Streptomyces collinus: one gene and its partner. The protein of the gene in region 2 interacts with the protein of the main gene of each other region in a pairwise test. Links are inferred from orthologs where the notes say so. Each region holds a gene or a part of one and is shown on either strand. Other genes may lie near its edges. The genes, in order: rlmB and RFN52_RS24550.

The links.
Region 1: the proteins of RFN52_RS24550 (region 2) and rlmB interact in binary tests that used the Escherichia coli proteins (3 or more experiments, as listed by UniProt). The link is inferred for Streptomyces collinus from one-to-one orthologs.

The regions. Positions count from the first base shown.
Region 1 is NZ_CP133771.1:4,039,875-4,043,079, forward strand. What follows is about bases 115-3,012. They hold rlmB (23S rRNA (guanosine(2251)-2'-O)-methyltransferase RlmB), read right to left. Parts: upstream 2,086-3,012; coding sequence 1,144-2,085; downstream 115-1,143. Other genes in these bases: RFN52_RS18205 (DoxX family protein), read right to left, coding at 115-1,015; cysS (cysteine--tRNA ligase), read right to left, coding at 2,205-3,012. Outside these bases: more of RFN52_RS18205, read right to left, coding at 1-114; more of cysS, read right to left, coding at 3,013-3,205. UniProt on the Escherichia coli protein: Specifically methylates the ribose of guanosine 2251 in 23S rRNA.
Region 2 is NZ_CP133771.1:5,361,420-5,364,723, reverse strand. The notes cover bases 308-3,304. They hold RFN52_RS24550 (NAD(P)H-hydrate dehydratase), read right to left. Parts: upstream 2,523-3,304; coding sequence 1,092-2,522; downstream 308-1,091. Other genes in these bases: RFN52_RS24545 (right-handed parallel beta-helix repeat-containing protein), read left to right, coding at 2,690-3,304; RFN52_RS24555 (hypothetical protein), read right to left, coding at 583-720; alr (alanine racemase), read right to left, coding at 308-544. Also shown: more of alr, read right to left, coding at 1-307. UniProt on the Escherichia coli protein: Bifunctional enzyme that catalyzes the epimerization of the S- and R-forms of NAD(P)HX and the dehydration of the S-form of NAD(P)HX at the expense of ADP, which is converted to AMP.

The DNA of each region.
Region 1 (3,205 bases), 1.3 Mb from region 2 along the record:
GCGCGGCCGACAGCAGGGCGCCCAGGCTGGCGGCGACGCGCTGCCAGCAGCCCAGCACCGTCAGGACGCCGACGATGACCTGGGCGAAGGCGATGACCAGTCCGGCGCCGACCGGGTGCTCCAGGGCGAACTGGCGCAGCGGCTCGGCGACTTCCCACGGGTGCAGCGTGTTGAGCCACTTGACCATGGAGCCACGCTTGCCGCCTTCGAAGTAGACGGGGTCGCACAGCTTGCCCATGCCGGCGTAGATGGAGATGAAGCCGAGGAAGACGCGCAGCGGAAGCAGGACGACGGCGAGGTTCATCCGGCGGCCCGGGTAGTAGGCGTGCCGGGCCGGGTCGTCGCCGTGCCGCTTGGCCCGGCGCCCGGTGCCGTCCGCGCCGGGGGCGGACTCCTCGAAATCGTCGTCCTCGTAGGCCGGTTCGCCGTACGCCGGTTCGTCGTAGGCGCTGCCGACGGTACGCATGGGCGGCAGCAGCCGGGTGCCGTCGGCGGGTTCGTGGGTGCGCTGGGGGCCGACGACCGGGGTCTCGACGGTCTGGGCGAGGTTGTCCTCGTAGCCGGCGCCGCCGTAGCCCGCGCCCGGGTACCCGGGGTCGTCGTAGCCCGGGCCCACACGGGAGATGACCTGGGTGGCCCCGGTGTCGGAGCCGGACTCGTCGGCGTGGCGGACGCTCTCGTGCCGCGCGGCCTGCAGGAGCCGGTGCGCGCCGGTGTCGTCGGGGGCGGATCTGCCGCTCCAGACCACGGGCCGGCGGCGAGCGGTGGCCCCGTCCGCCCCGCCCCCCACCTGGGGGATGCGGGCGGTGTCCTCGGTGGCGGTCAGGTGCCGTGCGACCCGGGGGGACTGAACGCGACGCGTCGAGACGCCCAACTGCACGCGGAAACTCGCGTGATTGACGATGACCTGCGCCGGGTCGCTCGGCACCTTCACCATGCTCAGCGCGGGAGCGTCGTCGAGTCCCGACGAGCGGTCCACCGTGGGTGTGCGGGGTGTTCTGGTGTCCACACTCATCTAACCGAGTGACGTCGCGTTAGGACACTGCTTTGACCCGCCGGATCTGTCCGGACCCCGTCAAGCTTGTCCTCTTCGCCCCGGTGACACCGGAATTACCCCGCACGGGTGACGTTCCGGACGCCTGTTCAGTGGCGTCGGCGGGCCGCCTCGTACAGCACGATCCCCGCCGCCACACCGGCGTTGAGCGACTCGGCGCCGCCCGGCATCGGGATCCGCACCCGCACGTCACAGGTCTCCCCGACCAGCCGGGACAGCCCCTTGCCCTCGCTGCCGACGACGATGACGACCGGGCCGTCCAGCGCCGGAAGCTCGCCGAGCTCGGCCTCGCCGTCGGCGGCCAGGCCGACGACCGTGATGCCGGCCTTCTTGTACGCCTCCAGGGTCCGGGTGAGGTTGGTGGCGCGGGCGACCGGGGTGCGGGCCGCCGTACCGGCGGACGTCTTCCAGGCACCGGCCGTCATACCGGCCGCACGGCGCTCGGGGACGACCACGCCGTGACCGCCGAAGGCGGAGACGGAGCGGACGACCGCGCCGAGGTTGCGCGGGTCGGTGACGCCGTCGAGGGCGACGATCAGCGGGTCCACACCCTCGTCGTAGGCGGCGGACGCCAGGTCCTCGGGGTGGGCGTACTCGTACGGCGGGACCTGGAGGACCATGCCCTGGTGGTTGAGCCCGTTGGTCATCCGGTCCAGCTCGGGACGCGGGGCCTCCATGAGGTTGATCCCGCCGCGCTCGGCGGCGACCTGGAGGGCCTCGCGCACCCGCTCGTCGTTGTCGATGAACTGCTGGACGTAGAGCGTGGACGCCGGGACGCCCTCGCGCAGCGCCTCCAGGACCGGGTTGCGCCCGACGACCAGCTCGGACGTGCCCTTGCCGCCCCGGCCGCGCACGGTGGGCCGGCGCACGGCCTGCTTCGCCTTGGCGTTGGCGACGCGGTTCTTCTTGTGCCCCTTGCGCATCTCGGCGGGCGGGGTCGGGCCCTTGCCTTCCAGGCCCCGGCGCCGCTGGCCGCCACTGCCGACCTGCGCGCCCTTCTTGCCGGACATGCGGCGGTTGTTCGCGGCCATTGAGCTACCTGTCTCCGTGAAGTGATGCGTACGTACGTCTGTGTGTACGGCTCTTGTCTCTGTGCAGTGTGCCGCCCGGAGGCCCGGGCGGCACAGTCGGGCAGCCCGTGGGGCTTGTCTCAGCGCGGGCCGAGGCTCCATCGCGGCCCCTGCGGGCTGTCCTCGATGACCAGACCGGACTGGCCGAGCTGGTCGCGGATGGCGTCCGCGGTGGGCCAGTCCTTGCGGGCCCGGGCGGCCTCGCGCTGGTCGAGGACCATGCGCACGAGCGTGTCGACCACGCCGTGCAGGTCCTCGCCGCGGTCGCCCTCCCCGGCCCACTGGGGATCCAGCGGGTCGAGGCCGAGCACGCCGAGCATCGCGCGGACCTCGGCGAGCCGGGCCACCGCGGCTTCCTTGTCGTCGGCGGCCAGCGCGCTGTTGCCCTGCCGGACGGTGGTGTGCACCACGGCGAGCGCCTGGGGCACGCCCAGGTCGTCGTCCATGGCCTCGGCGAAGGCGAGCGGCACCTCGGGGGCGGGCTCGACGACGCCGGCCTTCTCCACCACGCGCTGCACGAAGCCCTCGATCCGCGCGAACGCCGACTCGGCCTCGCGCAGTGCCTCCTCGCTGTACTCGATCATCGAGCGGTAGTGCGGGGTGCCGAGGTAGTAGCGCAGCACGATGGGCCGCCAGCGCTTGACCATCTCGCTGACCAGCACCGAGTTGCCGAGCGACTTGGACATCTTCTCGCCGCTCATGGTGACCCAGGCGTTGTGCACCCAGTACCGGGCGAACTCGTCGCCGTAGGCCTTGGCCTGCGCGATCTCGTTCTCGTGGTGCGGGAAGACCAGGTCGAGGCCGCCGCCGTGGATGTCGAAGGCGGTCCCGAGGTACTTGTGGGCCATCGCCGAGCACTCCAGGTGCCAGCCGGGACGGCCGCGGCCCCAGGGCGTCTCCCAGTCGGGCTCGCCGGGCTTGGTGGCCTTCCACATGGCGAAGTCGCGCGGGTCGCGCTTGCCCGAGACGCCCTCGTCGGGCTGGCGCAGGTCGTCGATGTCCTGGTTGGACAGCGCCAGGTACGCGGGGAAGGAACGGACGTCGAAGTAGACGCTGCCGTCGGCCTCGTAGGCGTGCCCGC
Region 2 (3,304 bases):
CGGGCTCGTCGGCGCAGGCGAAGTGCGACCACAGCCCCGTGACGCGCAGCAGTCCCTCGGCCTCGGCCCGCAGCGCTTCCCGGACCAGTTCGGCCCAGTCCTCGCCGGGCTGGCAGCCGCCCCGCCCGAGGCCGGTGTCGGCCTTGAGCTGCACGCGGGCGGGCCGCTCGGCTCCCCTGGCCGCCCCGACGACCTCCGCCAGGGCCCACATCCCGCTGACGGACACGTCCAGGTCGGCTTCGATCGCCTCGCGCCAGGGTCCGCCGGGCGTCCACAGCCAGCACATGATGCGGCCCGGCAGCCCGGCGGCCCGCAGGGCCAGGGCCTCCTCCGGCGTGGCCGTGCCCAGCCAGGTCGCCCCCGCGGCGACGGCCGCGCGGGCGCACGGCACAGCCCCGTGGCCGTATGCCTCGGACTTCACCACGGCCATCACGGCCGCGCCCGGCGCATGGGCGCGCAGGGCCCGCACATTGGCCCGCAGGGCGGCCAGGTCGATCTCGGCCCGGGCCCGCAGGGGCGCGGTCGGGGCTGTTCTCTCGCTCATCGCGCCCAGTGTCTCAGAGGGCTCCGGCAGCAGGTCCGCTACGTCCCCGGCCGCCGGCCCCACACCAACACCCGGTCGCCCTTCCGCAGCACGCCCCACAGCCGCCGCGCGTCGCTCACGGTGAGATCGACGCAGCCCACCGAGCCGAACGCGATGAAGAACTGGGAGCAGGGCATGGGCGTGTCACCCGAACACACGAGCCGCACCCACCAGCCCGTCCGGCGCTTGAGGACACGGCCGCCAGACCGAAGCAGGGACGCGGGCGGGCGCACGGGACGCAGTCCAGGCCGGGACCGCCACGCGGCAGAAGTCACCCGGACACACCAGCCGCACCCACCAGCCCGTCCGGCGCTTGAGGACGAGGCCGTTCAGACCGAAAGCGGGGGTGCGGGAGCGGCAGCCCCCGGGTCGGGACGGGAAGGGGCGGAGGGGGCGACCCACTCCCACAACGGCCCTCACCGGCCCGCACCCGCACCCGCACCCGCACCCGCACCCGCAATCAGCCCTCCCCCGGCTCCCCGCCCCCGCGCCCCTAAGCCCTCACCCCTCACCCCACAACATTCCGCCAAGCCCCCGGCACCGCGTCGGCCACGTCATGCGCCCCCACCGGCGCCCCGTCCGCCGCCAACCGCCCAGCCAGCCCGTGCAGATACGCCCCGGCACTCCCCGCATCCACCGCCGACAACCCCGCCGCCAGCAACGACCCGCCCAGCCCGGACAGCACGTCCCCGCTCCCGGCCGTGGCCAGCCACCCCGTCCCCGTCGGATTGACCCGCACCGCCCCGCCCCCCGAGTCGGCCACCAGCGTCGTGGACCCCTTCAGCAGCACGGTCGCCCCGTACCGCCGTGCCAGCTCCCGAACCGCCGCCAGGCGACCGCCCTCGACCTCCCCCCGGTCCACGCCCAGCAGCGCCGCCGCCTCCCCCGCATGGGGCGTCATCAGCGTCGGCGCCCGCCGCCCCCGCACGACCTCCGCGTCCGCCAGCCGCAGCCCGTCCGCGTCGATGAGCACCGGCACGTCCACGGTCAGCACCTCCGCGACCGTCGCCGCGTCGTCCCCGGCCCCCGGCCCGACCACCCACGCCTGCACCCGCCCTGCGTGCTTCGGCCCCTGGTCCGACACGAGCGTCTCGGGAAACCGCGCGATGACGGCGTCCCCGGCCGGCCCGACGTACCGCACGGCCCCGGCCCCGCCCCGCAGCGCGCCCGACACCGCCAGCACAGCGGCCCCCGGATACCGCGCCGACCCGGCGGCGATCCCGACCACGCCCCGCCGGTACTTGTCGCTCTCCGCCCGCGGCACCGGCAGCAGCCGGGCCACGTCCTCGTGCTGCAACGCCTCCAGCTCCGGTTCGGCGGGCAGTTCCAGCCCGATGTCGACCAGCCGTACCGACCCCGCGTACTCCCGGGCGGGATCGATCAGGAGCCCCGGCTTGTGCGTCCCGAACGTCACGGTCAGATCGGCCTGTACGGCGACCCCGTGCACCTCCCCGGTGTCGGCGTCGACACCGCTCGGCAGATCGACCGCGACGACGGCCCCGCGCGAGCGCTGGGCCGCGGCGGCCAACGGCACCGCCTCCGGCCGCAGCCCGCCCTTCCCGCCGATCCCGACGATCCCGTCGACGACGAGGTCCGCGCCCTCCACCAGCGCCTCCCCGTCACCGGCCCCCGCGACCCGCCCCCCGGCCCGCCGCAACGCCGCGAGCCCCGCCGCGTGCGTCCGCTCCGGCGCGAGCAGCACCGCCGTGACCCCGGCCCCCCGACGGGCCAGCCGGGCCCCGGCGTACAGGGCGTCACCTCCGTTGTCGCCGCTGCCGACCAGAGCCACGACCCTGCTGCCGTACACCCGCCCCAGCAGGTCGGCGCAGGCCGCGGCGAGCCCGGCGGCGGCGCGTTGCATCAGCGCCCCCTCCGGCAGCCGCGCCATCAGCTCCCGTTCGGCGTTCCGGACCGTCTCCACGCTGTACGCAGTACGCATGCGGTCGAGTTTCCCGCAGGACCGCCGCCCCACTCCCCCTCACACGCCTCCCCCACACCGGCGAACCATGTCGCATCCATTGACGCTCTGCCGCCCCTTTGCCAGACTCCCGGCCGCGCAGAAAGCGCTTGCACACACCCCCACGTTCGACGAAACCGAGGCCCCCCATGGGACGCAGAGCCGCATTACTGGCCGCCGCCGGTGCCACCGCCCTCCTCACCGCCGCCGGCACCCTGACCGCCCCCGCCACGGCCGCCCCCACACGCGCACTGGCCTGCGGAGACGGCTCCTACCAGGCCGAGGCCGTGCAGAGCGGCGGCAACTGGACCGCCCGGCGCGGCGGCAGCACGGTCTACACCGGCACCGACATGCGCGCGGCCGTCCAGGCGGCCGTCAACAGCCTCACCGCCGGGCGCACCGCGAAGGAACGGGTCGTGGTCCGCGGCTCGGGTTCGGTCTCGGCCGGCTCCCGCATCTCCCTGCCGAGCTACACCGTCCTCGATGTCTGCGGCACGATCAACGTCACCGGCAGCGGCTCGGGCGACCAGGCGCCGGTCTACTCGCGCGGCACCCGCGACGTCGAGGTCCAGAACCTCAAGCTCACCGGCACCCCGCTGTACGGCGTCTTCCTGCGCAACGTCCAGAACGTGGTGCTGGGCCAGATCGACATGCGCCTCTCCCGCGGCCTGGGCGTCCGCATCGACAACCGCGGCGACACCAGCCAGTGGACGCGCAACGTCCGCATCGACAACGTCTACGTCTCCGGCGCGTCCAGTCACGCG